DNA from 2 places in the Lactobacillus sp. UMNPBX1 genome. Region 2 is predicted to be linked to the other one. Evidence: riboswitches for the same ligand, from Rfam matches in the RefSeq annotation. Region 2 holds a riboswitch; the other holds the start of a gene.
What was found. A riboswitch is a leader RNA that binds a small molecule or an ion and turns the genes downstream of it on or off. The one in region 2 is predicted to bind FMN.
Positions count from the first base shown of each region.

Region 1: linked by a shared signal. The riboswitch ahead of CP352_RS08170 (ECF transporter S component) and the one ahead of ribD (bifunctional diaminohydroxyphosphoribosylaminopyrimidine deaminase/5-amino-6-(5-phosphoribosylamino)uracil reductase RibD) in region 2 are both predicted to bind FMN.

Region 1 is NZ_PCZI01000015.1:24,293-40,470, forward strand. Features, by position in the region: gene xerD (site-specific tyrosine recombinase XerD) at 1-398, shown strand, start outside; gene CP352_RS08150 (hypothetical protein) at 407-769, shown strand; gene CP352_RS08155 (ScpA family protein) at 756-1,496, shown strand; gene scpB (SMC-Scp complex subunit ScpB) at 1,486-2,076, shown strand; gene CP352_RS08165 (pseudouridine synthase) at 2,080-2,796, shown strand; FMN riboswitch at 2,825-2,937, shown strand; gene CP352_RS08170 (ECF transporter S component) at 3,014-3,703, shown strand; gene CP352_RS08175 (SAG1386/EF1546 family surface-associated protein) at 3,805-4,266, shown strand; gene cmk ((d)CMP kinase) at 4,318-4,989, shown strand; gene rpsA (30S ribosomal protein S1) at 5,062-6,270, shown strand; gene der (ribosome biogenesis GTPase Der) at 6,341-7,648, shown strand; gene CP352_RS08195 (HU family DNA-binding protein) at 7,807-8,082, shown strand; gene CP352_RS08200 (lipopolysaccharide assembly protein LapB) at 8,163-9,410, shown strand; gene cls (cardiolipin synthase) at 9,451-10,941, opposite strand; gene CP352_RS08210 (ABC transporter ATP-binding protein) at 11,103-12,683, opposite strand; gene CP352_RS08215 (hypothetical protein) at 12,822-13,157, shown strand; gene CP352_RS08220 (GNAT family N-acetyltransferase) at 13,210-13,749, opposite strand; gene CP352_RS08225 (hypothetical protein) at 13,753-14,211, opposite strand; gene CP352_RS08230 (DUF2785 domain-containing protein) at 14,369-15,178, shown strand; gene CP352_RS08235 (MazG-like family protein) at 15,190-15,492, shown strand; gene CP352_RS08240 (DUF6176 family protein) at 15,485-15,850, shown strand; gene CP352_RS08245 (glutaminase) at 15,977-16,178, shown strand, end outside.
Region 2 is NZ_PCZI01000007.1:49,961-66,138, forward strand. Features, by position in the region: gene CP352_RS05400 (plasmid pRiA4b ORF-3 family protein) at 1-149, opposite strand, end outside; gene brnQ (branched-chain amino acid transport system II carrier protein) at 266-1,642, opposite strand; gene CP352_RS05410 (NUDIX hydrolase) at 2,018-2,641, opposite strand; gene CP352_RS05415 (low temperature requirement protein A) at 2,628-3,089, opposite strand; gene CP352_RS05420 (TMEM175 family protein) at 3,251-3,934, shown strand; gene abc-f (ribosomal protection-like ABC-F family protein) at 4,236-5,747, opposite strand; gene CP352_RS05430 (alpha/beta hydrolase) at 6,007-6,585, opposite strand; gene CP352_RS05435 (LysR family transcriptional regulator) at 6,713-7,576, shown strand; gene CP352_RS05440 (LytTR family DNA-binding domain-containing protein) at 7,735-8,172, shown strand; gene CP352_RS05445 (DUF3021 domain-containing protein) at 8,174-8,587, shown strand; gene CP352_RS05450 (SDR family NAD(P)-dependent oxidoreductase) at 8,651-9,445, opposite strand; FMN riboswitch at 9,645-9,759, shown strand; gene ribD (bifunctional diaminohydroxyphosphoribosylaminopyrimidine deaminase/5-amino-6-(5-phosphoribosylamino)uracil reductase RibD) at 9,872-10,930, shown strand; gene CP352_RS05460 (riboflavin synthase) at 10,923-11,519, shown strand; gene CP352_RS05465 (bifunctional 3,4-dihydroxy-2-butanone-4-phosphate synthase/GTP cyclohydrolase II) at 11,521-12,699, shown strand; gene ribH (6,7-dimethyl-8-ribityllumazine synthase) at 12,714-13,178, shown strand; partial or broken gene ltrA (group II intron reverse transcriptase/maturase) at 13,245-14,221, opposite strand; partial or broken gene CP352_RS05480 (transposase) at 14,611-15,276, opposite strand; gene CP352_RS05485 (glycosyl hydrolase family 8) at 15,643-16,178, opposite strand, start outside.

The DNA.
Region 1 (16,178 bases), on a different contig from region 2:
GGGTTCTTGGTAAAGGCGAAAAAGAACGATTGATTCCAATTAGTCCTGTTGCTCTTGATTGGATAAAAAAATATGAAAATGAAGTTCGTGATCCGCTAATTTTACAAGTAGGGAAAAGCGATGAACATATTTTTTTAAATAATCGAGGAAAAAAGATTACACGACAGGCTATTTGGCAGATGATCAAAAAGTATTGTCAAATGGCGGCAATTACTAAAGATGTCACGCCACACACTTTACGTCATACGTTTGCAACACATTTGCTAGAAAACGGCGCAGATTTGCGAGTAGTGCAAGAAATATTAGGACATTCTGATATTAGCACGACACAGATCTATACCAATTTATCACAAAAGCAAATTTTAAATGTTTATCAGAAGACACATCCTCGTCTTTAGGTGATTAAATGCTAATACAATATAAAAAAGATTATGAGAAGATAGCAATGGGATTACTATCCTATTTACCTGATTTTAAAAATATCGAAAACTTAAAAGAAGAAATCACGCTTAATCAGGATGAAAATGACTTTATTTTGTATCTTTATCGTAATAGTCAAAATAATATGGTGGGCGTAATAGGAACCCAAGTATCTAATCAGTTTGTAATTATTAGATATTTGTCTTTAGCTCCTGGTTTTCGTGAGATTAGTTATGAACGGAAAATTGTTGATGAACTAAAGCACGAATATCCAGATAAACGAATAACTGCTGTACCAGAATATACAAATTTATTAAAAACGGTAGAAGAAGATAATGGACAAAAGTAACTTAACTTTAGAATTACCGAATTTTGAAGGACCACTTGATTTATTACTGCATTTGATCCAATCGCAAAAAATTGATATTTATGATATCCCAATTGCCCAAATAACTAGTCAATATTTAGAATACTTGCGCCAAATGCAAAGCTTAAATTTACAAATTGCAGGCGAGTATTTTGTCATGTCATCAACTTTATTGCGAATTAAATCACAGTATTTGTTGCCTCAAAACGATTTTGTAGATGATATTCAACCTGATGAAGATCCAAGAGACGAATTAGTGCAACAATTGGTACAATATTCTGTGTTTAAGAAAATATCTGCTTATTTTAAAGAACGTAACGAAGAAGTACCGATTACAGTTGCTAAAGAAGCTAGTGTATCAACCACTGCTAAAGTTCAACCGCTGCCTAAGGGTCAGATAACTGCACAAGAATTAGCGACGACTTTTACGATGGTCTTACATCGTTTGAAGTTGCAGCAACCAGATACCGCTTCAATTAGAGTAGCAGAAACGCCGATCAATGAGATGATGGATTTTTTGCATGGACAATTGAAACGAAAAAGGCAAGTTAGTTTCTTTGCTTGCGCGGACAAAATGCAGAATATCTCAGATGTTATTGGCTTATTTTTAGCGACACTAGAATTGTGTAAAAAACAATTAATTCAGATTACACAAGCACGTGAATTCGGTGATTTAAATTTAGAAAGAATTGATACGAATGGCAAGTAAACTAGCAAATTTAGAAGCTCTTTTGTATGTCGCAGGTGACAATGGGCTTGAGGAGCAAAATCTAATTGAACTACTTGAAGTTGATGGTGAAGAGCTAGGTCAGTTAGTCACTCGTTTGCAGCAAAAAATGAAGGCTGATCCAGACTCGGGAATGCAAATAATTCATATTGCAAATACTTATAAGATGACAACTAGTCAACAGACAGCTAAGATAATTGAAAAGTATTTTCAAAAAGATTTAACTAAGAATTTGAGTCAATCAGCACTTGAAATTCTCTCAATTATTGCTTATCGACAACCAATTACTAGAATAGAAATTGATGATATTCGTGGAGTAAATTCATCAGGAGCTTTACAGACATTGATTTGGCGAGGATTAATTAAACAAGACGGCAAAAAAGATGCTCCAGGTCATCCTAAGTTGTATGTTACAACTGATTATTTTTTACAATATTTTAATTATCAAAGTTTGGCTGATTTACCGTTAATCGAAGACTTTGAGGATACAACTGATGGTGAGGAGATTGACTTATTCGATTCAAAAGGTAGCGCAGACAAACATTTAGAAAAAGAGGGATAGAAAATGGCAGAACGATTACAAAAAGTAATTGCGGAAGCAGGAATCGCTTCAAGAAGAAAAGCTGAAAAAATGATTGTAGCCGGTCGAGTTAAAGTAGATGGGCATGTTGTTACTAAGCTAGGTACTAAAGTCGATACTTTTAGTAATATTACAGTCGATGATGAACCAATTGAGCGGGAAAGCCTACACACGTATTTGTTTTATAAGCCTCGCGGCGTTGTTTCGACTGCAGAAGACGATCGTGGTAGAAAAACTGTAGTTGATTATTTCGAAGATTTACCATATCGTTTGTATCCAGTAGGAAGATTAGATTATGATACGTCAGGTTTATTGCTAATGACTAACGATGGCAAATTAGCAAATTTATTGATGCACCCTAAAAATGAAGTGGCTAAGGTCTATGTAGCCAAGATTAAAGGGATTTTAACTCCTGATGAAATTAAAACCTTGACTCAAGGAGTAAAGTTGGATCATTTTAAGGCTGCGCCTGCCAAGGTCAAAGTATTGAAAACTGATCATAAGAAAGACACACAAATTGTCCAAATTACAATTCATGAGGGACATTATCATCAAGTTAAGCGAATGTTTAAAGCAGTAGGTCACTTAGTTGATAAGCTTGCTCGTGAAAAATATGCCTTTTTAACTCTGGATTCGCTTACATCAGGACAATATCGGGAATTATCGAAGCATGAAGTTGACAAATTAATGCAATTGAACTAAATTATAACTGTAATTAAATATTCAAGGTTATTGTCTTCAGGGCAGGGTGAAAGTCCCGACCGGCGGTGAAAGTCCGCGACCCACGTCAGTGGTTGAATCGTTAGATACCGATAGTTAAAGTCTAGATGGAAGAAGACAGGCTAAAAAAACTTACTACACTTTTTAAGGTCTGTTGCTGAAGCAATAGACCTTTTGTTTTGGGAAAGGAAAGTAAGTTATGGATCAAGCTAAATCCAAGAATAGTAGTTTAACTAATGTGATTGCATATGCTTTAATTGGCTGTATTGCTTTTGTAGTTATGAAATTTGAATTTCCAATCATGCCTGGAGTTGCCTTCTTAAAGTTTGATTTTTCAGATGTCATTATTACAATTGGAATGTTTATTTTTGGCATTGTACCGGGAGTTATTATTGCTTTAATTCGAATGTTGCTTAGTTTAATTTTTAGTGGTTTTGCATTACCAAGCCTTGTTGGAAATCTAGCAGCATTCTTAGCTTCAATGTCATTTGCAGTTCCATTTTATTTATTAAGTAAAAATGTGAGTGCGGATAACCGCAAGACAATGATGGGCAGAGTTAAACCAATTTGTGGTTTGGTAATTGGGATTATCGCAATGGCAGCAGTGATGTCATTGGCTAATGCCTTCGTTTTGACTCCTATTTACGCAGTAACAGCGGTACCAAACTTGCCTGCTATTAATAGCTATAGTGCCTTGTTAAGCTTTACTGAGAAAGTTTACTTGGGTCAGTTATTGCATTTACCATCAATGTCAACCTACATTTTTAGTATTATCATGCCCTTTAACTTGTTAAAAGGATTAATTAACGCTGTGGCTGTTTACTTATTGTTTGAAGCTACCTTGAAAACAATTAAGCCATTCGTTCGTAAGAGATTTAATTTGAATTAAGTTATCATCCCATCAATTTTTTAAGTTGATGGGATTTTTCATATTCAAAGCATCCTAAAATATGCTAAAATTAATCCGTTAAGTGAATGGAGGAATTTTTGATGGATAAAAAGTCAACCGGGCCATATCAGCACTATGAACGACCTACTGAAAAGCGAAGCTCACAAGATAGTCAGCCTAGTGGATCAGCACGTTGGATAGCAGTTATTATAATTTTAGCGGTTATTTTAATTGCACTTATCCCAGTTGTTCATCGTTTGGCTTCAAGCCATTCAGAAAAAGCTGAAGAAGTTCAAACAGTTAAGAAGGTTTCTTCTAAATCATCCAAGTCTGTTAAGACTAAGAAAACCTCATCATCTTCTTTTAGCAAGAAAAAGTCTGAAAAGGCTAGTTCAAGCTCATCTAGTAGTTCTGCTACTCCTAAGACTTATTTAGTCCAAAGTGGAGATACTTTAAATGAAATTGCAGAAAAGAATGGCTTGACTGTTGATGAATTAGCCAGATTAAATAATCTTAAAGACTCTTCAAATATTGAAGCAGGTCAGACACTTAAGTTGAAATAATCTTTCAGAAAGGATAAAAGGGGTCGATGATAAGATCTCTTTTTTATTAGAATGCAAGTAGCAGTAGATGGTCCTGCATCAGCAGGTAAAAGTACAGTTGCTAAAATCATTGCAAGTAAATTATCCTTTGTCTATATAGACACAGGGGCAATGTATCGTGCATGTACAGTGATTGCTCGTAATCATAACTTAGATTATGGTGATGAAGCGGGTATCTTGAATGCCATTGATGAAGATGGAATTGAATTGAAATCTGAAAATGGTGAGCAAAAAGTATATGTAGCTGGAAAGGACGTTTCTAAAGAAATTAGAACGCCTGAAATTTCAGCTAATGTTTCGGAAGTATCCGCTTTGCCGAAAGTACGAGAAAAAATGGTAAGTCTGCAACGTGAAATGGCAGGCAAGACAAATGTCATTATGGATGGTCGCGATATTGGTACGACTGTTTTACCTAACGCTGAAGTTAAGATCTTTTTAGTTGCTTCAGCAAGATCACGTGCTGAACGTCGTTTATTAGATTTTAAAGAGCGTGGTATTAAATCTGACCAAACAGTTGATGAAATTGAAAAAGATATTGCAGCAAGAGATTATAAAGATTCTCACCGCAAAATTTCACCGCTAAAAAAGGCAGATGATGCAATTGAAATTGACACCACAAACATGTCGATTGACGAAGTTGTAGAGGCAATTTTAGCTCAAATCGAAAAAAAACAAAAAAATTAGAAAAAATAGCACAAAATAGTAGAAAAATATCTCGGTTTCCTATAAAATGGGACATGATATTGGGAGGTACATATGTCAGAAAACAGTAATCAATTTTTAGACGCATTAAAGCAAATGCAAGGAGTTGAGGTCGGAGATATTGTCGATGTCGAAGTATTAGACATTGAAGACGGCCAAATCGATGTTGGTGTTGAAAACGCTGGTGTTGAAGGTGTCATCACTCGTCGTGAATACACTTCAGACCGTAACGCAGACTTACGTGATTTAGTTAAGCCTGGTGACAAGTTTAAGGCCTTAGTATTAAGAAGAGCCGGTGGCGACAAGGAAAATGGTGAATTCTTCTTCTCAGTTACCCGCTTAAAGGAAAGAGAAGCCTACGACAAGTTACAAAAAGACTTCGAAGACGGAAATGCTGTCGAAGGTACTGTAACTTCATCAGTTCGTGGTGGTTTAATTGTTGATGTTGGTACACGTGGTTTCTTACCAGCTTCATTAATTTCAAACCGTTACGTTTCAGATCTTAAGCCTTACATTGGTAAGACTATGAAACTTAAGATTACCGAAATTGATCCTAACAAGAACCGCTTAATCCTTTCACACAAGGATTTAGTTGAAGAAGAACGTGAAGAAGCATTTGACAAGGTTGCATCACAATTAGTTGTTGGTGACGTTGTTGAAGGTAAGGTTTCACGTTTGACTAACTTCGGTGCATTCATCGATGTTGGTGGTGTTGACGGTTTAGTTCATATTTCAGAAATTTCTTACAAGCACGTTGACAAGCCAAGCGATGTTTTAAAGGTTGGTCAAGATGTTAAGGTTAAGGTCATTGGTATCGACAATGACAGACATCGTATTTCCCTGTCTATTAAGCAAACTGAACCTTCTCCATTTGAACAAGCTACAGCTGACTTAAACGAAGGCGATATTTTTGAAGGTGAAGTAAAGTCATTAACTAACTTTGGTGCTTTCGTTGAAGTTGCTGATGGTATTCAAGGTTTGGTACACGTTTCAGAAATCTCAAACAAGCATGTTGACAAGCCAAGCGATGTTTTAAAGGTTGGTCAAAGTGTTAAGGTTAAGGTTTTGAACATTGACCCAAGTGATAGGAGAATTTCACTTTCAATCAAGGCTGCTGACTCAAACGCTTCTTCAGAAAATCATAATTCTCGTCCACGTCGTTCACGTAACGAAAATTCAGTAAACAAGAAGTACATGAGTGATAACGACAACGGCTTTGCATTAGGTGACATCATTGGTGACCAATTAAAGGACCGTAAGTAGTCATTTTATAAAAAAGCCGACTTGAGTCGGCTTTTTTATTTATGTTTAGATTAGTAAAGGAGGGCGAGAAATGGTTTTACCAGTTGTTGCAATTGTTGGTCAACCCAATGTTGGTAAATCAACACTTTTCAATAGAATAATTAATCAACGTTTAGCTATTGTTGAGGACAAACCGGGTGTTACCCGAGATCGTAATTATGCTCAAGCCGAATGGATGGGGCATAAGTTTGATTTGATCGATACTGGTGGTATTACCTGGGAAGGTGGCAAGATCGAAGAAGAAATCAGAGCTCAAGCAGAAATTGCAATTGAAGAAGCAGATGTTATCGTGATGTTAACCAATGTGGTAAATCACGTGACAGATTTAGACGAAAGAATAGCTCATCTTCTTTACCGTACTAAAAAGCCAGTTATTTTAGCTGTAAATAAAGCTGATAATCCTGAACAGCGAAGCGATATTTATGATTTCTATAGTTTAGGATTGGGGGATCCGATTCCTGTTTCAAGTAGTCATGGTACTGGTATTGGTGATTTGCTTGATCAGATTGTTAATGATTTTCCTGACGATAAAGATACTGAAGCTGATGATGTTATTTCTTTTAGCGTGATTGGTCGACCAAATGTAGGTAAGTCTTCAATTGTTAACAAATTACTTGGTGAAGATCGGGTAATTGTTGCTAATGAAGAAGGAACAACTCGTGATGCTGTCGATACGCCGTTTACCCATGATGGTGTAAAATTTAAGGTCGTTGATACTGCCGGAATCAGAAGACGAGGCAAAGTGTATGAGAAGACAGAAAAGTACTCTGTAATGCGCGCTATGAGTGCTATTGAGCGCTCAGACGTGGTTTTACTTGTCCTCGATGCAAGTACAGGCATTAGGGAACAAGACAAGCATGTGGCTGGATATGCTCACGAGGCGGGTCGTGGAATCATCATTGTCGTTAACAAATGGGATTTGCCGAAAAAGAATAGTACAAGCGCTAAAGAATTTGAACGTGAAATTAGAGATGAATTTCAATATTTGGACTATGCTCCTATTCTTTTTGTTTCTGCCAAGACAGGTCAAAGATTAGATCAAATTCCTAATATGGTTAAAGAAGTCTATGATAATCAAAATCAAAGAATTCAATCTAGTGTCTTAAATGACTTGTTGCTTGAAGCAAGTAAGTTAGTTCCAACTCCAATGGTGAAGGGTAAGAGATTGCGTGTTTATTACATGACCCAAGTAAGTACGAATCCACCGACTTTTGTTGTATTTGTGAATGACCCAGAACTGATGCACTTCTCATATGAACGATTTTTGATTAATCAATTACGACAAAACTTTGATTTTACGGGTACACCAATCAAGATTTTGCCACGTAAACGTAAATAAAAGATAAGCAAAATATCACAAAGACCTTGTTGTTATAAGGTTTTTGTGATATTTTTGTTTTTAGGGAACATGATTAGTTGTGATCATTTTTCCTTGTTTAGCTTAAACAAAGAAAAATTTTTTGAACATTAGGTTCAAATTCAGGAGGTGAATTATTCATGGCAAATAAGGCTGAATTAGTTTCAGAAGTTGCTTCAAAAACTAAGTTAACTAAGAAGCAAGTTGCAAATACTGTTGATGCTATCCTTGATTCAATTCAAGAAAACCTTGCTAAGGGTGAAAAGGTACAATTAATCGGTTTTGGTACTTTTGAAGTACGTCACCGTGCTGCTCGTAAGGGCCGTAACCCACAAACTGGTGATGAAATCGAAATCCCAGCTAGTGAAGTACCTGCATTTAAGCCAGGTAAAGCTCTTAAGGATGCCGTTAAGTAATAGCTTAACTAATGTGATAGGACGTTGGACTTTGTTCCGGCGTCTTTTTTTAGTACAATGGTAACTTGATTGGAGGTATTATGAGTTATTCTGAACAATTACTAGATGCAATTCAAAATCATGATTTTTCACAAAACAAACACCTTTTAAAAGAAGCTTTAGATAATGATGATCCCGAGGTCTTGTCATCTTTAGCAGAAAACCTAACTGGCTTAGGTTTTACAGATTTAGCAAAAGAAATATATCGAGCTTTAATAGCTAAATTTCCTAAAGAAGATTTATTTAAAGTTTACTTGGCAGAGATTATGTTAAATGATGGCGATGATGACGATGGTCTGTCGCTTTTATATAATGTCCCTGAGAGCTCTTCAGCTTATTTGGATAGTCTATTAGTACAAGCTGATTATTACCAAACTAACGGCTTAATAGAAACAGCTAAGGACAAATTAATACGAGCACTACAATTAGCTCCAGAAGAAGATGCTATTAAATTTGGTTTAGCAGAGATTGAATATTTAAGTGGTAATTATGAACAAGCACTTGAGTTATATCAAGATTTAATCAAACGTCAAAGTACTTTTAGTGAAGTAAATCTGTACCAAAGATTATTTGCGACTTTTGCCAAATTAGGTAATTATGAAGAAGCTGCCAAAGTTATTCGTGAACATGCAAATAGTATTTTAGATATTGATTCTAAGTATGAAGCAGGATTAGTTCTCTTATCTGTAGGTGATGATAAGCAGGCAATTAAGTTCTTAGATGAAGTGATTGAGCAAAGTCCTGACTATGTAAATGCGTATCCATTATTAGCACAAGCTTATGATCATCAGCATGACAATGAACAAGTATTGAGGACTGCTCAAGCAGGATTAGCGTACAATGAATTGGATGAAACACTTTATTCAATGGGAGCACGTGCAGCAGCTAATTTGAATGAATTGGATACAGCTCGTGACTTACTTGAAAAGGGGTTAAAAGTAGCGCCAGACAATAGTGATTTACGTATGCAGCTATCTAACCTATATGTTCATGAACACCAGGCTAAGGAGAATATTGCCTTATTTAGTAACTTAGATGAGGAAAGCGTGGAGCCACAGGCACATTGGAATATGGCATTATCATATGAGGATTTGGATGATATTCAGAAAGCACAGAGCGAATTTTTACTAGCTTATCCGGATTTCAAGGATAATCCAGACTTTTTGCGCCAAATGATAATCTTTTTCAATGTACAAAATAATGATGAAATAACAAAACAACTGCTAGAAAGATATCTTAAGTTAGCTCCAGAAGATGATGAAATGCAGGATCTTTATAATAATCTGTAAAAAAATACCACGAAGTTTTTGCTTCGTGGTTTTATTATTTCTAAAAAATAGGTGCCAACAGACGTGAAAAGTATTGTTTAAACTTAAGCCATTTAGATTGCTGATTAAAGTATTCATTAGTTAGAAGACTGCAACTAGCTAGGTCCTTTTCAAAAATTTGTTTAAGTTCTTGAGTTAATTGAAGATTGTAATTAAAAGCGTTAACCTCGAAGTTTAAGGTATAACTTCTGAAGTCTTGATTGGCTGAACCAACAGATGAGATATTGGAGCCAGAAACCATTGTTTTGGCATGGATGAAGCCATCATTATATTTGTAAATTTTAACGCCATGAGCAACTAAATATTTTGCATAATATTCGGTAGCTCGGTAAACAAAGGGATGATCTGGCATGCAAGGGATCATGATGCGTACATCAACACCGCTATTAGCAGCAATAATTAATGCTTCTAAAATGGATTCTTCAGGAATTAAATAGGGTGTTTGAATATAGATATAGTTTTTAGCCCCAGCAATGATGCCCTCATATCCTCGGCGAATGCCATAATGTTGGTTATCGGGACCTGAAGAAACGATTTGCATTGCTACGTTATCATCGTTGTCAAGATCTTTACGTTCGACAGTAAAAGCATGTAATTCGCTTAGATCAAATTTAGGTAATGCAGTTCGTCTGATAGAAGTATTCCAATCCATGGCAAAGCGTGTCTCCATTAGGATAGGTGATTGACCCACAACACGTAAATGTGTATCGCGCCAATGACCAAATTTTTTAGATTGATTAACGTACTGATCACCGATGTTAAAGCCACCAATATAGCCAATATGATGGTCGATTACGATTAATTTGCGGTGTAAATGATAATTTAGTCGTGGTGTAGTAAACCAATGCTTTTTAGAAGTAGAAATGAAAGGCTGTGCTTCGCCACCAAGCTCTCTTAAATGATTAAAAAAAGCAGGTTTAGTACCACGTGAGCCAGAGACATCATAAATAACTCTGACTTTTACTCCTTTAGCAGAAGCCTCTTCTAAGGCCCGTAAGACACGCTTTCCTAGATTATCATTATAAAAAGTGTAGAACTCTAAACTAATTGATGTTTTAGCTTGCTTAAGATCAGCAATTATTTGGTCAAACAACTCGGGTCCACTGGTGAAAACCTTAACTTTATTGGCAAAAGTTAAAATAGCATCATCGTTGTTTAAATTCAGCTCTGATAACATGCGGGCACGTGGTTTGCGCTCTTTTTCGGGTAAAAGATCATGTTCTGCCAACATAGCTTTTTGTTTTTTGAGATAACGATTACGCGTCTCTTTTTGAGCACTTTGAATAGCAAAAATTTCGTCATGTGAAAGTTGACGCCCAAAGAAAAGATATAGAATAAAGCCAATGCCGGGCAAAATAGTTAATACTAACATCCAAGCCCAAGTAGAAACAACGCTACGATGACTGCGAAAAACAGTCCAGACTGCAAAGGCGATATTGATAATCCATAAAATCTCGATTGTTCTGCGAATAATATCCCAGGTTAAAATCATAAAAACTCCTCTTATTTTTTGTTTATTGCAAATGTAATTTTAACAGTAAACTAAAGAAAAAACTATCTTTGTAGTTAAACAATAATATAAATTATGTAAAGTAATACTGATAATAAAAAATGACATTGACGATGATTTGCAGTCAATGTCATTTTTAAATTTTAGTTGTCTAAGTTAATAATTCGATCAAACATTGCTCTTTCTTGTTTGGAAATTTTATGAGCAACTTCAATTACTGCAAAATTAGGGTTTTCCAGTAGAGTTTTGTGAATTTGCAAAGATAAATCATTATCTAAAGCACTTGTAGCTTCGTCTGCTAGTAAAACTGGACGTTTTGCTAAGATTGCACGAGCTATTTCAACTCTTTGAATTTGACCACCGGATAGATTATTACCATTTTGACCAATTTGATAATCGAGGCCTTTCTCCTTAACAAGCTCTGCTAATCCAGCTGATTTAATTGCATTTTGTAACTCATTGTTGGAATATTTTTGGCCCAGAGTTAAATTGAAGAACAGACTGCGATCAAACATGAATGGCTTTTGATTGATGTAGCCAAAGTATTCATGAGATTTTTGCCAATTGCTAGTTAAATTGTTTTGGTCAATGATAATTGAACCAGTACTTGGAGATAATTGTCCAGCTAAAAGCTTTAAGAGGGTAGTTTTGCCAAAACCACTTGGTGCCATCAGTAGTATTTTTTCACCAGCTTTAACGTTAAAGTTAACCTTGTTTAAAATGTTTTTATTGTTTACTGAGTATGATAAGTCTTTAACTTTTAATTCATTAAAAGTAGAAGCTGATTCAGTTGAAGTAGGAGATCCTTTAAACTTAAGAGCTTGTTCGACTTTATCCCAAATTGGTTTAGTTGAGCGAATTTGATTGAGCTGGTCAAAAATCATTGTAATTGGATTAATGAAGTCATTTGAAAGCTGAACAATCATTACTAAAGTACCAGCACCAATTTGCCCATTGAACATCAAAATTGCACCGATTAGGAATGGAATGATAAAGCTGAAAATATCAGCAATGGTAATAATTAATGTAGAAATCGCACCTTGGGTGTAGTTTAATGCTCTCAAGGCATCTTCCATTTCTTTTGCCCGATTAATTACATAAGAAACAACGGGAATCTGTGCGTCATATAGCATAGCAGTTTTTGATCCGTTAATAGCATCAACAGTAGCTTGAGTATATTCAGCGTTTTGCTTTTCCCAGACAGCGGATTTGTTTTGAATATCTTTAATGAAAATTTTTTGGATAAATCCCGGGATGACCGTAGCAATAACGAAGATTATTGTTAGAAGCCAAGAATTGATTAAACCGACAAAAATTGAGATTGTAAAAGCAGAAAATTCGGAAATAATCATTAATTCATTTGTAATTTTAAGTGTTTCAATTTGCTTTAGGTCATTGGTCATTAAATTTAGACCATCTTTTTGCGAGTCATTTTGTTGAGCAATTAAATAAGTAATAGTTTTCTCTTTTAACTTCAAGTTAATATCACGCGTAATATCGGAGCGCAAGTATCTATAAGCAAAGTTGAGAAACATGATAATGATTAGTGATGCTGCTCCTAATGCAGCGATAAAAATTAATTGCTTTAATGAGCCACGATGATATTGGGCGCTATTAAGCATGATCTTCGTGACATAAGCGATAACGACATTACCACAAGCACTTATGCAGGCTAAAAGGGCATAAAGTGCTAGCTTCTTTTTGTTAGCAAACTTCAGTGACATAAATATACCTTTCTAGACCCCATCAAAGTGACTTTATTTAAGTCGTTTCTTCTTTGATGAAAATAATATAGCATATTTTGTTGAAAATTAAAATAGTATTAGATATTATTTTAATAAAAAGATTTAGAGGGGATGCTTATGCAAGAAAGTATGATGCCGTTTATTAATACCTCACCATTATTTATTGCAATTGTTATTGGCTTTGCAGTTTCATTTAATGAAAATATTTCTATAAGGGTACCGGCTATTATAGTTGCTACTGCCACAATTATTAGTTTTCTTTTACCAATTTTTAATCTAAGATCTTGGGTTACTTATCCAGTAATTATCTCTGAAAGCGCGATGTTTGTTCTGACTGCAATAATATTGAGTAAGAAGATGAAGCGGTGGTTAGCCTGGATTTTGGGATTGATTGCAGGATTTGTTTGGGCAATTGTACTGCTTATTTTGCTAGGAATGACTTTTAATATTTGATACAAATTGAAATAAGGATGATAACTGGCAGTAAATTGTCAAGATATCATCCTTATTTGTTTTTGCATTTTTCCCACTCAGATCTTAAAACGCCATATTTTACGCTGTCATAATAAAAGCCTTGAAAATAGCGAACTCTGCGAATTTGAGCTTCTTTTTTTAGCCCAATTTTTTCAGCTAAATGCATCATTCTTGGATTGCCGCTCCAGGTTGTTAAACCAATGTGTTCTAAATCAGGATATTCAGAAAATATATCAGTAATCCATTTTTCTAAAGCTCTTGTTCCAAGGCCACCATGCCAATAATTGGGATTATAAATAACTATTCCAATTTCAAGCCAAAGTGTTGTTTTATCAATCCAATTTTTCGACACCATACCTATTGCTTGCCCATTACTAATAATGGCTTTGCATGATTTACTCAGTAGATAGGTAGAAATGGGACTTTCTTTAAAGTCAGAAAAAGACTGATAGGGAATGTAATCGTTAAAATATGGCGCATTCCATTTAGTCCATTCTGGATTGTTTGCTTTGAATCCATCTTTCCAAATATCTTTTAAGTATGAAGAGTTAAAATTTTCCAGATTTAGCATTATTTAATCCTCTCTTTTGTCTGGTTGCTTTCCAGATTTGCAAATATAAAAAATCTCAATCACAAAGCTTAATAGCCAAATTAAAGTTAAAGTGCCAGCAATTGCAAATAGAACATATGAAAATTGTGGATTTTCTTTTAGTTGACTGGAAGCATAAACCATTAAAATCATGCCACACCAAAAAGTAATATTTTCTATTATAGTCATCGTTTTTACTTTGGCATTTTGCTCAAGACGAACTGTTTCTGCATCATTACCATCATCTTGGTTATCATTAGGACCCTTTATTAATTGTTTTAGATATATTGATGAACTAAAAAGTAAGAAAAGGATCAATAAAACATTCCAAAAAAGACCTTTATAGATATGTTCATGAATTTGTAAATATGACGCAAAACTTAGTAAAGCAACACAGCTGATGGATGCGATAAGTGCAAGAGTGTATTTGATTTTCTTTTTCATTTGCTCATCTCCATTTGTTTATTGAAAAGCTATAAAATTATGGTACATTAATAATAAATAAGATTTTTATTAATGTAAATAGGAATATATGAAAACTTTGTTTTAATCATAAATAGTTTAGTGTTGCACAAGGTACAATAAGAATTAAGGTGAGCAAATGGATTTAAAAATCTTAAAACAAAAATTGAATAATTCTAACGCTCAATATTTAGATGAAGAAGTAAATTGGCTTTTAGAAAATATTGGCAATTCTAAAAGTGAAATTCGAGATGACTTAGTATGCAATAGCTTGGGTGCTGGCTTTTTCGAAGAAAAATTTACCAATAAGCAAGTTTTATTTTTGATAAATCAACTTGAAGAAAGAAATCTTTTATTCTATAGAATTCAAGAAAATGGGGAAGCTACATTAACAAGGTCTTTTACGTGCTTGTTGTGGGATTTAATTATTCGAACAAATAATGATAAAAAATCTCAGTATTATCAAATCTTAGATAAGAATAAAGAAAAGCAGATTTTTAAAAACTTAATTCATTATTTAGCCAATGAGCATGATTTTACTGGCTTTTCCAAGGAATATGGTTGGGTTCATGCAGTTGCGCATTGTTCGGACGCACTGGCAGATAGTATACTATGTGATGATTTTGATCAAAGAATGGTAGCCGATTTTTTATTAGCGACTAAAGAAATGTTGAATAAGGTTGATAGACGTTTTATTGACGGGGAAGAATATCGTTTAGCCGATGTTTTTGTAAATGGATTTAAAGCACATAAGATAAATTCAGATATTTTTGTTAATTGGATAAAATCATTTGCTTTTAATCCTTATTCAGATGAATTGTTAGAATACTATCGATTTAATAATTTGAAGTCATTATTACAAGATATATATGTAAAATTAAATTCTATTTCATTGCTTGATCTTAATGTGAAAGAAATAGTAGAGAAAAAGTTTAATAGTGAATATTGAGGATTGAAACTATGATTATTGATACCAAGAAACTTCAAAAAGCCGTTATTGAGAACAAGAAAAAACATAATTTTAATACCACTGATGTGAAGTTTGAACTGCTATTATTGTATGGTGAAGTAAATGAACTGTTTCAAGCTTGGCTAAAAGAAGACCAAGAAAATATCAATGAAGAATTAGCAGATGTAGCCATTTTTCTATTAGGAATCTCTGAAATGCTTGGCAGTGATCTGGGAGAAGATATTGTTAAGAAAATGGTGATTAATGCAAAGCGAAAATACATTAATGGAAAGAAGATAATCAATGATGACTAAGGTAGAATTAACGCGTTTTAGAATTAAAAAAGGAAAAGAAGAAAAAGCACAAGAATGGATGGATTTTTTGAATGATCATCACACTGATACTGTGGCCACAATGGCTGGTGAAAAGATGTACGTGGAAAGTGTCTTTAAGGAGAAAAATCCAGATGGATATACATATTTTTACTGGTATTCAGTTCAAGGAGAAGGCGGAAATGCCGTTGAAGAGTCAGAAAGTTATATCGATAAGAAACATATTGAATATTGGGATGAATGTATTGATCCCGAATATAAGCCGGTTGACATGAAGCTAGAAGAGAACTTAATTGCACCGGCTGTTGAAAGAATAATTGGGCAAAATACAGAAAATTAGTGTGATAAGAAAAACATATAGAGTTAAAATTTAGACAAGTTTGAAGATTAAATATTGAACGTGAGGCAGATTCTTATGGAGAAATCTGTCTTTTTTGTAAAATAAGAATGAAAGGGGATGCAGAGTATGACTGATTTAGCAAACTTAGTAACTAAAAATTTACCGCAAGTAGTGAATGGTCATGTTGCAACGTATATTCCGGCATTGGCGGAAGTAGAACCAGAACAACTTGGAATAGCAATTTATAATTTGGACGATGGAAAAATTTCAGTAGCTGGTGATAGTGAAACTTACTTTGCAATTGAAAGCATCTCCAAAGTCATTACAT
Region 2 (16,178 bases):
GTGTCTTTTTCAACTAATAAATAGTACTTTTGCTTTTGAATATTTATTACACCTGCATCCCAAACAGTAAAAGGCTCATTCTTAATAATATCAATCTTATTTTCTTTAATTTCTGGTGCTAAGTTAGTACCGTATCGTACTTGAAGCATGTGGTTCTCCTTATTAAAATAATTTCATTTTAATTTTATCATGTCTATTCACAACTATTCATCTCAGAAGCAAAAAAATGAAGGCAATCACTGCCTTCATCTAAAATACACAAATTTTAGTCTTTTTCTAAAACCGGTACTGTCTTTTTATTTCTAACATGATATACAACTAAACCAATTGCTAAACCTACCAGTGCTGGCACTAACCATGATAAACCCATGCTGGCAAGTGGCAAATGACTTCTAAGTGAAGCTACTGCTAAACCGAATGAACTTTGACTAACTACACTTGGGAAAGCAACCACCATATCGCCTAAGGCTGGCACAACAGTAAATAGGATTACGAAAAAGTAAACTACACCTGCCTTATTAAACAATGGTGAACAAACTGATAGCAAGATCAAAACCATGGATAAAGGATATAAGAACATTAACATCGGTGTTGACCATGAAATGATTTGATCCAAACCAAAGTTAGCGGCTAAGAATGATGCCAAGCAACTAAGTGCTAACCAAACGTGGTAACTTACCTTAGGAAAATGCTTATGAAAGTCTTGCGCAAAAGCAGCAACCAAACCAACTGCAGTAGTCAAACAGGTAACTGTCAATAAGAATGCAAGTAAAGCTTGACCAAAGACACCGCCATAAACGTTAACGATTTGGTTAAAGGCTACCCCACCGTTATCAGAAACTGCAAAACGTCCGAGTGACATTGCACCCATTAAGATCAATAGCAAGTAGATAAAACCGATTGCTAAAACGGCCAAGACACCTGATTTAGCAACAACTTTTGAAACACTTTTAGCATCTTTTTGTCCCATGCCACGAACAGCTGTAACAACCGTAACCCCAAAGGCTAAGCCTGCTAAGGCATCCATTGTGTTATAACCCTCTAAGAAGCCATTTACTAATGCTCCATGCTTATAAGCAGCAGTTACTGCTGCAGTTTGTGGATTACCCAACGGACGAGCAAAAGCTACAAGAAACACTAGGAATAACAATGCCAAGAATAATGGATTTAATACCTTACCAACGTTAGACAAGATATTATTTTGATGATAAGAAAAAGCAAAAGCAGCTAAAAAGAATAAAGCTGAGAAAACAAGTAAAGCGAAACTTTGCATATTCTTCGGCATAAATGGTGCAATACCAACTGTGAAAGAAACGGTTGCAGTTCTTGGGGTACCAAACAATGGTCCGATTGTGGCATGGATTAAAACCATAAATACTACTGCAAATCCGGCACCCAGCGGCTTACCGATGTCGTATACTCCGTTTGCATGAGTAATTGCTACTGCTAATACAGATAATAATGGTAATAAAACCCCTGTGATCAAAAAGCCAACTGCAGCTGTTCCCCAATTTGCTCCAGCTAGTTGTCCTAAATGTAATGGAAAGATTAGGTTACCAGCCCCAAAAAATAATCCAAACAGCAAGGAAGCAACAACGAGATAATTTTTCCATGTAAGTTTTTTCGATGTATGATCTGTCATTTTCTCTCCTCCAAAACATCCCTGATAAACAAAAAAGACCCTCAGCTGCAAATTGCAACTGAGGGACGCTTTGAGCGTCTTTATTTATATCACTATTGCTAGCAATACCTTTCACGTACAGTCAATTACTCGACGATACGTAGGCACTATAATGGGTGCTCCCACTACTTCTTACTTTAAGTTAAGAAATAGAACTCGAAAGTGATTTTCATTTAAACTTAGGATTTATCTCCTCACACCTAACGAGACTCGCTGTAAATTAAGTCTAAATTACTCTTCTTTCTCTTTGTTTTCAGATTTATTAAATTTGTTAATAATTATTTTAATCAAAATATAATCGTTGTCAACAACTTTTTTATTTATTTTTCAAATTTTCTATTCAAATTGAGTCTGCCAATTAGGATCATTATTTGCCGCAAAACACATGGTAATTTGTTCCTCAGTATTTCGCCCAAGTGAAAGCTTCGGTAAATTATCTAATGCAAAATAATCACAAGCATCAGTTTCATCGTTCGGCTTAAATTCTCCACTAATTTCTTTCCATAGGTAAAATATCTTCGTAATATTAGTGGCCAAAATTGGTTTATTATGATGATTACGATCTTGAACTGCAATAATTTTGACGGGTCTAACTACTCTACCTGCTTCTTCATATGCCTCTTTAACACAATTTTGTGCTGTAGTTTGGTCATAATCATTCCAGCCGCCTGGCAATGACCATTCCTGAGTCATTTTTTCACGGACAAGCAAAATTTTATTATCCTTAAAAATTGCTGCTCGCGTATCAATCTTAGGTGTTTGATAGCCCTCATCACCCAAAAAGAGTGTTTTAATTTGTTCTTTAGGTAGTCCTGTCCTAGCTGCCATCATTTCGCCTGCAATTTTACGGATTTTTTCATAGCGCTCATGATCAAATACATCATGACCATAATGCAATCCTGCTTGAGCTAAACTTTGTAAATCTGTCGCCCACTTGATAAATTGATCATCTGAATTCATTTTTATTGCCTTTAATATAAAATTCTAAGAAAAATAACAAATTCCAAATTAATAGGCAGATTGAAATACCTATTTTAGATTTTATCACAACCCATAAGTAACTTACTCCTAGTGCAAAAATTAGTAGCAATGTTAACAGATTACGAATACTAAATCGACATTCAGTATTAATATTGTTAGCCAGATAAACTGCTACATACATATTTAAAACTAAACCGCCAATATCTAAAAATCTGTTTTTGCTATATCGGTTAAAATAGATAACTTGATAAAGCCAAATTTGCATTACTACAATTACAACCAATAAAAATTGAAGAAAAGTAACTAAAGGAATACTGCCATTAACAGGATGATGAATCATTGCAGTAATTCGAGAAATTGCGTATACGAAAACTAAATCATAGAATAATTCAAACATTCCAACAGGCTTAGCTATTATTTTTTTCAAACTAATCCCCCCTAATATTTGATTACTGTCTATCATGCTTTATATTTGTCCAAAAAGCAAATTATGATATTAATTTGTAAGAATCAATTTTTAGCTTGATTGTAAAAAATTATGCTAAAGTAATTATTGATTATCACATTAATTTAATCGGAGGAATAACTATGCCACGAAATCCCAGAAAACACAATTTTAATCAGTTCTCAGACCAAGAAAAAGATAAATTAAAAAATGTCAAAAAAGAATTAGCTGAGGCCCAAAAGAAAGAACCTGAAAGCCTACGTGAACATCTACAAGCCTTTAACGATGGAGTGATGGCCATTATTATTACAATTATTGTTTTAGAAATTCAACCTGCTCTGCATGAAATTCATTATCAGCAATTCATTAGCAACATTGCTGTCTTTTTAATCACTTTTTTTATTGTGGCAGATTTCTGGTATGATCTACATTTATCTTTTTCATACTATATTTTCAAACCTTCAAAAGCGATTGCCATTCTAGACTTCTTTTTTCTAGCGGATTTATCACTTCTGCCAGTCATGACTAAATGGATTATGGCTGAAAATTCTTCTTTCGCTGTAGCCAATTTTGGGATTGTTTTTTTAATTGCCAAAATCTTAGAATATCTAATCCAATATTTTGGTGCTAAAAATACTGCGCGCTATTCCCAAATCATGCGAATTATTATTAGCCGCTCCTTTATTAGAAAAATGACGGTTACTTTATTTTTAAATGTAATATTGATCATTCTGTCATTATTCAATGCAAAACTAGCAATGATTCTTTATTTAATAGTTCCAGTTATTTCATTTCTTTTTCCAGTTAAACGCAACAAAATTATGTGATTTTTATTTAAAAGAGCGCCAGTAAACTTAAACTAAATCTACTGGCGCTCTTTTGTTACTTTTCTTGTTCCTTACAATGACTCTTGCAAACACATTCTTTACTATTTACCATTTTGCAGTGGCAAATGCCATCCTTATCTGCACAAGGACAATTTTTCTGACATTTCATTTCATCGTGACAAAATTCATTTTTCATGTTTATCACCTCTATAGCTTATTTGCCTATGATAATCGGACTTTCCAACCAATATATCTTACAATTTTACTTTTCCTAATAAGATTATTTTATAGAAATACCTAGTTAATTTGTTAATTTAATCTGCTGATCAGCTACCGATGTAATGAAGTAAGGATCATGCTCAATTAGTAACATCGTTGGCTTCACACTCTTAAGAAGCTTAATTAATTGATCTTGATTGAATACATCTAAATAATTTGCTGGCTCATCCCATAAATATAAATTAGCAGGTTCTGTCAATGACTTAGCCAAAGCTACTCGTTTCTGTTGTCCCATACTCATTTTTTCAATTCTAGTTGTAAAATCAGCACGCGCAAATCCCATTTTCTTAAGATTGCTCAACAAAGCTTCATAAGACAAATGATATTTTTTAGCAAAGTCTTTTAATGACCCGCTATACATTACAAATTCTTGTGGTAAATAAGAGATTTTCAAACTTTCAATTAGCTCATAATTACCTTTGGCAATTAGATTTTGAGAGATACCCAGTAAATACTTAATTAATGTTGACTTTCCAGAACCATTTTTACCTTCAATAGCAATAATTTCATGATTATTCAAAGACAAAGTCAAGCTTTTAAATAGTTCTCTACTATTTTTTAGTTGCAAGCTAAGATCATTAAGTTGCAAAATCTCACGATGATAGTCTGCTTGAAAATTCATAGTTAGAGAGGGAACAGCCTCAATGTTCTTTAGCATCCCTTCTTTTTCTGCAATCTTTTTATCCATGCGATTGCGTGCATTAATCGACTTCTTCATCATCTTTGCAGCTTGATGTCCGATCGCTCCCTTATTTAATCTAGTTCGACGATTGATGATATGCTGTGTTTTCATTCCTAATTTCTTACGTGCCTCTATTTTAGCTGCCCAATTATGGAATTGTACCTTTTCTTGATTTAGTTTTTTTACTTGCTCTGTAAGTTTTTTATTTTTCTCACGATCAAAATCATCTCGCCTTTTTTTAGTTACCTCATATGTTGAATAATTTCCTTGATACAAATGAATCGCTGTATTTTCAATCGCTAATATATGATCAGTTACCTGATTCAAAAAATCTCGATCATGACTGACTACAATATATCCTTGATCATGCCCATTTAAATATTCTGCTACTTGTTTACGACTTGTCTCATCTAGATGATTAGTTGGTTCATCAATTAGAGGAAAAGAATCTTGATCTGTAAATGATAAAGCTAGCAAAATTTTGGTTTGCTCACCACCACTCAAGGTATTGAAAGGCTGCCATAATAAATCAGGATCTAAATTCATTAGAGTTAACTCTCGTTCCAGCTTCCATTGTTCAAAGGCAACCTGATCTTGTAACTCATAAAAAGTAATGTTTTTAGAATTTTGAATTTTTACAGGATAATATGAAAAGCTGGCATTACCTTGAATTTGACCAGTTCCACAATACTTACCTCGCAGTAAGTTTAAAAAAGTAGTTTTACCTCTTCCGTTTCGACCAATCAAACCTAGTTTCCAATCAGTATCAAGGTCTAGGTTAAGATTTTTAAAAATATATCTATTGCTGTCTTCATATTCAAAAGATAACCTACTAATCTTAAGATTACTCATCCAACCACCTCGCACAAAAAGAGCCCATACTTCTAGCAAGCATAGACTCTCTCCTTACGAAAATGAATTGTAATAATCGAAGGCCTAGGCTTTAATCCTGCTAAAAGTACATAGTCTCTCCATAATATAAATTACTATTTGGACTATGATGCTAATTACAAGATTAAAAGCGCAACCTAAACCCTTCTTTCATTGAATAATATTATGCTGTAATAATAGCACCTGTTTTATTCTTTTACAATAGATATATTAAGTAACTCTATTTATTCCATAAAAACTTAATTAATGCTTGATCAACTTGAGCATTTTCATGCAGTTTTGAATGTTGTGCATTTTTACCATTTATCTTTAAAACTCTATAAGAACTATTACCTCCACTAACTAGGTATTGGAGTGACAAAGTCGAGATATTATCGACTCTTCCATCCGTCTTATCACCAACATCACCCACAATATTTAGAACCTTTACATGATTTTTCAGATAAAGCTCTCTTACACCTGTCATTTGCTTATAAGTTGAATTCATCTTATTAGGCTTTCCCATACTATTCAATTTCATCCCGTTAGGTTGCTTAATTGAATTAGGAATTCCATCAAAAGTTAAACCACCAATAGGAATTGCTCCTTTTTCTACCAAATCATTATCTGGAATACCAACTTCCATGCCTGGTGCATGTTCTAATTGCAAAAAATGTGGCTGGCCTTCACCTTGCAAACCTGCATCATAACGGTAAACATCATTTCCAGCTTCTTTTATTCCTTTTTCAAAATTATCTGCTAATTTTTGAGAGGCGCCATCATAGTGCGGACTTCCTATTAAAATTACTACTCGTGCCATAAGTCACTCTTCTTTCAATATTTCTAACTTCAATTTTCATAAATGATTATATTGAGTTAATTAATACTTGAAAATTCACATTTTTTAATGCTAGGATAAATTTAATTTATAGTACAGAGATGTAGTTATGATTGAAAATTGCTTACTTGAAGAATTAGTTGCATATGCTAAATATGGTACCATCGCTAAAACCGCAGAATTTCTTGGCTTGACTCAGCCTGCTGTGACACATTCTATGAAAAAACTCGAAGAAGAATTAGGCGTGAAGCTTTTTATTCGTAAACCTAATAAACTTTATTTAAGCGAAACCGGGAAATATACAGCACTTGAAGCCAAGAAATTAATCAACGATAATTTAGACTTCACTAAAAAAGTTAAACAGTTTGATAAAGACCAGACTACCCTAGTCGTCGGCTTCAATGCTCCAGGACCAGGAATTGTCCTCCGATCTCTACATGATAAAAATATCCAGATTAAGAATAATTTAGTTGAAAATAATTTTGAAAAGCTACTAAGTGAACATCAACTAACTTGCATTTTAATAAACTTTCCAATTGAAGACCGTGATATTACCTCAACTTATCTAGGCACAGAATCAATGTCGGTTAATCTTCAATCTGAATGCAAATTAAATAAAAATAAGGAATTATCCTTCAAGAAGCTTAAAGGTAAAACTATTTTAAGCCCTTCTCCAATTGGCTTTTGGACTAAGATCTATCATGATGAAATCTCAGATAGCAAGATCATTTTTCAAAATGAATCAACTGAATATAGCGAAATTTTACAATATTCAGTGCTTCCTTTCTTTACCACTAACTTAACTAGCTTAGATTCTCAATGGGGCCAGAATTTACCTAATAATCGAACTGCTCGTCCTTTATCAGATAAAGTAGCCCATCAAAAATTTTATGCTGTCTATTTAAAGCAAAATAAAAATCGTGTCATGCCTTTAATTGAAAAGTTGCAAGATCAATGGAGCAAATATGATTAGAAGTAAGAAAAACTAGTGCATTAATTTAACATGCACTAGTTTTTTGGTGTATAGAACCTAATCATCTTAACCGATTATTCTAATAAATTTACCGATAACTACAAAATCCTGCTATTTTCATGTTCATCAAATATAATCTATCTTGAAAGGAGTCAAAAATGAAATTCAAACTATTAATTAATCCTCACAAAAATGAAATAGTTCAAGCACAAGTTCATCAAAAAAGTATTTTTACTGATAATTTAGAAAAATTTGTTTTAACTAATGGCAACTCGAATTCAATCATTGGCTATGATGATAAGGATCATGTGATTTTACAGCTAGAAGACATTGTGATAATCACGATACTTGATAATAAAATTACTGCAATCTGCATAAACAACAAAAGGTATCATCTCCGCAAGCGTATTTATCAATTAACCAATGAATTACCAAATAATTTCTGGCGAATTAATAAGTCTTCAATCGTTAACAAAATATATATTGATCGCTTTGAAGAAACTAAGACTGCTGGTGTAAACATTGTTATGAAAAATGGACTTAGCGATTATGTTTCCAGACGCTGCTTTAGCAAAATTCGAAAGGAGCTGAAATAAAATGAAAGAATTTATCTCAAATTTTACCAAAAGAGGTCTAATTGCTGCTGGTTTTGGACCGTTTATTTTAACTATTTTCTATTATGCTTACTATTTAGCCATTCATTATAATCCAACTTCAGTTCTAGAAATAAACAAAAATATTCTTTCTAGTTTGCTTCTAGTATTCATTGCCGGAGGTATTAGTGCAATCTTTAAAGTAGAAAAGCTGTCACTTGGCATTGCTACTTTGATTAATGCAGTGGTAATTTACATAGATTATCTTTTCTTTTATCTGTTCAATGATTGGGTTGAAATGAGTTTTACGCCATTAATTGTTTTTACAATTTGTTACATAGTTGGTTACGTCATCATTTGGCTGTGCATTTACCATCAAGTTAAAGCTCAAATTCAAAAAGTAAATCAGAAACTATAGAAAAGATGCGAACTGTTCATCATTAGTAGTTCACATCTTTTTGTACGTTATTAAATTTCAGAATTAAAAAATTGTTGGTACTAATCCACCATCAAGCCTAAGTGCTTCACCTGAAAATGATGACGCATATGGACTAGCTACAAACGTTACAAAGCGACCAATTTCTTCTGGACGAATTAGTCTTTGAATTTGTGAAAGTGGGCGGTGATTCTTCATAAAGTCACTTTCCCATTCTTCTTTTGGCAGATTAGAATCTTTATACATGTCATTGATCATCGTTTCAACACCTTCAGTAAGAGTTGATCCTGGCATAATTGTATTCACAGTTACATGTGTCCCTGCAGTCAATTTAGACAAACTCTTGGCAATTGATAAGTTCATTGTCTTAGTTAAACTATATTGTGGCATTTCACCTGATGGCATAATGGCTTCTTCACTAGCAATGAAAATAATCCTGCCAAAGTCTTGATCAAGCATCTTTGGTAAATAAAACTTAGCTAAGGCATTACCTGAATACACATTTACATCAATAAATTTTTGCCAAGTAGCTTCATCAATATCAAAATAATTCATTGGTTTGAAAATACCCATGTTGTTGACCAAAATATCAATATCTGGGAATCTTTCAAATAACTCCTTGCGCTGCTTGGCATCTGAAAGATCATATGGCGCCGATTGTGGGTCGGTATCAGGATAATTTTCTTTAATTTCAGCAACTATTTTATCAACAGTTACTTTTTGACGACCATTAATAATGACATTCGTCCCTTCTTTAGCAAGTTCAATCGCAATAGCTTTACCAATACCTTTAGTAGAACCTGTAACTAAAGCTAGTTTCCCTTCAAGATTCATTTTCATAATTCGTTACCTCAACATAATTAATTTCTTTCTAGCTATTATATTAGCTTCTAAAAAGTAAGTAAAGCGTGACAGTTAAATAATTTTAATTGATTAACTTACGATAACTACAGGCTTTTAATCTGTTTTTGTTTGTAACCGCTTAAATTAATTATTGACATTTAGCTAGTTCAGTTTTACGATAAAGTTGAATTAAATAAATGTTCTTCGAGGCAAGGTGAAATTCCTGACCGGCGGTGAAGTCCGCAACCCGCGAAAGCGGTGGAATCCGATAATCGGTACCGATAGTATAGTCTAGATGATAGAAGAATGATAACCAATAAGTAACGCTTATTTGCATTTACTTTGATTATTTGACTTTGAATATTATTACTGAACCTCGAGAATACTCGAGGTTCTTTTTTGCTCTACGAGGAAGTGATTTTAATGGAAAAAGATACTTTTTATATGAATTTAGCTTTAGAAGAAGCTAAAAAAGGTCGCTATCAAACATGGAAAAATCCTATGGTTGGTGCCGTAATTGTTAAAAACGGTCAAGTCTTAGCTACTGGCTATCATCACCATTATGGACAAAATCATGCAGAACGCGATGCCATTTCAAAATTAACCCCAGAACAATTATTTAATTCAACTCTCTATGTCACCCTTGAGCCATGCAACCATTATGGTAAACAGCCTCCCTGCTCAGATTTAATTATCAAAAGTGGGATTAAACGTGTTGTAGTTGGACAAATCGATCCACACAAACTGGTTACTGGAAAAGGAATTGCCCAACTACAAAAGAATGGGATTCAAGTAACTACTGGTGTTTTAGCTGATGACGCAAGTAAACTTAATAAATTCTACAGCTATTTTTACCAATATGGGTTTCCCTGGATCACAGTCAAAGAAGCAACTAGTTTAGATAATAAAGTTGCAATGCGCGGCCAGCGAACTCCAATCACTAATCAAGCAGTGTATCAGCAAGTTCATTCTGAACGTGCTGATTATCAAGCAATTATGATTGGTTCTTCGACTGCTATCATTGATGACCCTATTTTAAGAACTAATGTCAAAAGTGACTATCCGCCAATCCGTATTATCATTGATCGTCGCGGACGGCTGTTAAATCATTTACGACTTCGCTTATTAAGTGATACAAATCCCACTTGGATTTTCACTCAAAATAAGCAAATGTCTAAAAACAACTTTACTAATTCTAAAATCAAAATTATTCATTTAGCAACAAACAAGATCCAAGAAGTATTTGATTATTTGAGTACAAAAGAAATCCAGTCAGTTTATGTAGAAGGTGGCCCTACTTTGGAAAAAGCAATTATGAATGAAATTTTTGTTAATGAAGTAATTAAATATACGGCGCCGATCTTTCTTGGAGATGAAGGCGTAACAGGTTTAGTACCAAACGAAACTGTTCCTTTAACAAATGTTAAAAAAACAGCCTTTGGCAACAATGAACGAATTGCAGGTGAATTAAAACATGTTTAGTGGTCTAGTTCGCGGGGATGCTCATATTAAAAAAATTGATAAACACAAGCAAACAATTAAGCTAACCGTTTCGTGCCCTGCAGACTTTACTAATGAGCTAACGATCGGTGATTCAATTGCAATTAATGGGACTTGTTTGACGGTTGAAAGTTTTACTGAAACTAGTTTTGTTGTAACCATGATGCCTCAGACTTATAAGAAAACTGTTTTTAAGAATTTGCATAATGGTGATCAACTTAACGTTGAGCGTTCATTAGAAGTCGGTCAACGTTTAGAAGGTCATCTTGTTACGGGACATATTGATGATTTGGCAACAGTTACTAAAATAGCACAGAATGAAAATGCAATTGAAATTTGGTTTAAGTTTCCTGCCCGATTATCAACACAGATCGTACCTCAAGGTAGTATTGCTTTAAATGGCGTTTCATTAACAGTGATGGATGTTAAAGATAACAGTTTTTCGGTAGGTCTAATTCCACATACTCAAGACGAAACTAATTTAGCCAACTTACAGATAAATGATGAAGTAAATTTGGAAACCGACATTATCGGAAAATATGTTGCAAAAAATTTAGAAAAGAGAAATTAAAATGGATGTTAGAAAAATTCAAAATGCAATTCAATGGATGAAAAATGGTGGTTTAGTGATTGTTGCTGATGATGAAGATCGTGAATCTGAAGGTGATATGATCGGCTTAGGGTCTAAAGTTACTCCTGAAAATGTTAACTTTATGACCAAACATGCTCGTGGCTTACTTTGCACCCCTGTAAGCAAAACAATTGCCCAACGTTTAAATTTCTACCAAATGGAACAAAATAATACTGATCCATACGGTACAGCTTTTACAATCAGTGTTGATTACAAAACCACCACTACTGGTATTTCTGCTTATGATCGTGCGGCAACTATCAAGGCAATTGCTGATCCTACTTCCAAGCCAGAAGACTTCTTTAGACCAGGTCACTGTTTTCCATTAGTCGCTAAAGATGATCAAATCAAGAATCGTAATGGTCACACAGAAGCTTCTATTGCCTTAGCTCATCTTGCTGGCGAACCAGAAGTTGCATATATTTGTGAAGTTATGAAAGCTGATGGCCATATGGCTCGTCGTCCCCAACTGAAAGAAATTGCTAAAGAATATCACTTACCATTCTTGACAATTGCGGAATTACAAGAATATATTAATAGTCCAGTGAGTAAGCGCTCAGAATTTGTAAACCTTCCTACTAAATATGGCAATTTCAAAATTAAGGCTTTCGCCAATGAAAACTTAGCTATTATTAAAGGAAAGATTGATCCTAAAAAGCCAGTTTTAGTACGTCTTCATTCAGAATGCCTCACTGGTGATACGTTTGGCTCAATGCGCTGCGATTGCGGTGATCAATTACATACTGCCATGAAGCAAATTAATAAAAATGGTAGTGGCATAATTCTTTATTTACGACAAGAAGGACGCGGAATTGGATTAATTAACAAATTAAAAGCTTATGGTTTACAGGACCAAGGTTATGACACTTATGAAGCAAATGAAATTTTAGGTTTTAAGCCAGATGAACGAAATTATATTATTGCTGCCAAGATTTTAAAAGATCTAGGTATTAGTCATATCAATTTGCTTACTAATAATCCTGATAAAATTGATCAATTAGAAAATAACGGTATTACTATTGAAAAAAGAATTCCCCTGGAGATTCCTGCTAATGAGGTAAATCATGACTATTTAGAAACCAAACGAGATAAATTCCATCATTTATTAGGAGCATTATAGTAAGGAACATAGAAATGAATATTTACGAAGGAAATTTTAAAAACAATAATTATCATATCGCAATTGTTGCATCTAAGTTTAACGAAATTGTTACCCATCATTTAGTTGATGGTGCTATTGCTAGCTTAAAACAATTTGGAGTACTTGAAGATCAGATCGATATCTATTGGGTCCCAGGTGCTTTTGAAATTGGTTTTACTGCTAATAAGCTTCTCAATTCAAATAACTACGATGGTATTATGACTTTAGGCGCTGTCATTAAAGGTGAGACTGATCATTACAGCATGATTATTCAGAATGTTACAAACGCAATTATGCAGATGAATCTTAAAGCAGAAGTCCCAATAACTTTTGGTATTTTAACCACTGAGAATATTGATCAAGCCTTGCAACGATCCGGCTTAAAAGCTGGCAATGAAGGTTCCTCTACTGCTCAGAGTCTATTAGAAATGATTTCGCTAAATAAACAAATAAAGTAATAGAGTAGAGGGAGATTAATTCTCGCCCCCTCTCATTGCACCGGACGTACGGTTCCGTATCCGGCGCTACATTTGTAATTCTTTACGAATTAAATAGTATTTCAGCGGATCGACCAAACCTGGGCGATCCGCTTTGCTTATGCCCAATACTTTTGGGCTAAGCAAAAAGTTAACGACATGTCCGGTACTGCGTTTATACCAACCTAATCGCGTATTAGCTACTTTATGAATATCTTCGTCGCTAAAATTACACTTTAATGCCTTGTTAATCCGCATTAAATTAGTGTATATTCTTCTTGGCAGTTTCCAATTTTAAAGTAGTTAATCCAACCTCTGACCACTTGATTTACCTTAGTAAAGACTAACGATAGAGGTTGAGCAGCTGCTTTTCTGCGACAAAGAAGCTCTCTAATCTTGTTATAAAGCTTGGACTTACGGTCGTCTCCCGGCCTTGCTTGCCAGTGTTCGCCCGTTTTCCAGAAGGTAAAGCCTAGGAAATTGCTCTTCGTTGGTCTGACAACCTTTGTTTTGGTTGCGTTGACTTTCAGGAAAAGCTTTCTTTCCAGCCATGATGAAATTGATTTTATCACACGATTAGCTGCCTTTTCGCTTTTGACAAAGATATTGCAGTCATCGGCATAACGCACAAAGCGTAAACCTCTTTGTTCCAATTCTCTATCCATTTTATCCAAGTAAATATTGGACAGGATTGGCGAAAGTGGTCCGCCTTGAGGCACGCCAATCTTATTGGGCTTAACCAAACCATCTTCCATGATACCGGCTTTTAAGAATGACCGAATCAAATGAAGGGTGGTTTTGTTATTTACTCGTTCTCTAATTATTGAAATTAATTTATCATGATTGACCGTGTCAAAATATTTCTCAATATCTAAATCAATTACCCATTAATATCCATCATCAAGATATTCCAATACTTGTTCAATGGCATCATGCGCACTGCGATTTGGTCTAAAGCCATAGCTATGCTCGCTAAAGTGAGGATCATAGATCCTCATTAGTACTTGAGCGATTGCCTGTTGGACTTCGACCTGTATCGCAGCCTTATCCGCCATTTGGCCTAACCAGGTTTCTGTACGTAGGCTAGGAAAACTCGCTAGCCACTTCCTCCATCCATAACATCACTGTTACTAGCTTGTGGTTCACTACACTTGGCGACAACTACCCGTGATCCAAACTTTCATTGGATTAGATGAAATGTCATGCCCGACACACAAGTAAAAAGCCACCGAAGCACTAATAGGCTTGGTGACTCAAAGGTCTAATTATAAGTTTTTTCTACTAGTAGCTCATATGGCTTTAGCAAGTAGGTAGCTCCCGTTTCTTTGATAGGATAATTTTGCATAACAACTTTTTTGCGGGAAATATGATAATTAATTCTTCCTGAATTGTCAAATTAGGTGCAACAGTTAGGCTATGAAGAAATATATTGCTTGAAGAGTTCTTCTGCTGTCTGATATTGGAGGATTCGGCGATATTTGTGGTTAATGGCATTGGTTGCCTGTTGAACATAAGCTTTTGACTTGTCTTTCATGTGCTTGCCCGATAGTCAGGAATCTTGATAACTACTTCAAAGCGTGACCGCCATGGCTGTGATGACGCTTGTTCCTGCGTCTTTTGAGCTTCATAGGCGGATCATGTCCACCAAGCCCTGATCAATATAACGATAGACAGTAGGCGTGCTGGGACAAGGATAGCCTGGCATAGTCTTTTTGAATTCACCAACGAATTCATCAATGCTGGTGGCATCAAATTTAGCTTTGAAGCGTCTTGAGAGCATTCTTAAAAAGACAGCATAATGCTTCAATGAATTACGCTGATAGCAGTTTTTGCGACGCTTCTCATAATAAATCTGTGCAGTATCAGCGTAATAGTGCTCATACAACAAATAGCTGCTGTCTCTTTGCAGGACGCTTCCGCGTTTGATTTTGCGACTGATTGTCGATTTATGACAGCCAACTTCTTGAGCGATGACAGTACGGGAAGTTATGCCAGAATCCAGCATTGCCTGAATCTGACCACGTTGTACGCTAGTTAATTGATGATATTGTTTAGAAATGCTAGAATTTGAATTGGTCATGAAGATCTTCCTTTCTTGATTTTTCGTCACTTCAAGTTTAGGTCTTCATGGCCTTTTTGTTTAACACTTAGTGTTGCACTTCAATTTTAAATCCAGGACTCATATTTTTTTCACTGTTTTTATGTTTTTGTCTTGATCGAATAGAGCTTGAGCAATATTTTTGGTAAAATCATTCATGAAGGAGTTCCTCTTTCTGTATGTTGTTTTTTGTTCAAACCAATCATACGAGAAAGGAGCTCCTTTTTCTAATGTTTAGGGAATAAAATTTAAGGAATCGTCCATCCTTACACAAACTATTTTACAGTCTCTAAAAACAGTATCTTTCAACTATAATTACTAAAAGATACTGTTTCTTTATAAAAAAAACTATTCCATCATAGCGACCAATGTAATTAATGCTGCATCGTAATAATTCGTATCAGTCAAACGATTAGTAAAAACATACTGTTGTGAAACAAATAAATTATCAAATTCCGGTTTCTTTAATTGTTGCACTGCAAAAAAGATCGGAGCACTAATACTCGGTGAAGCATAATTGTTTAACGCTTTACCATTCAATTGATAGCCAGCAGTCACTTGTTTTTGCTTGCTGAAAAAGCGTAACATTTTAGTAACAATTTTTTTTGCTCGTGCATCTTTGCTAGTAGCTAAAAATAATGGTACGCGACAAGCATTGCCAGAATAATCACCATCGTTTTTTCCAGCTACTTCATTAGCTTTAGCTGGTCTAACACCTTTTTTACTAATCCAAGCAAAATCTGGAACTAAGCCAGAAGAATGTTGCTTGCTCAATTGATATAGTTTTGTCAGCATTACCTTCTTGATCGTTAACCATTGAGAATTACCAGTCAACTGATAAAAATCATCAAAGTACGTCGGTAACACGTCAGAGGTTCGCATTA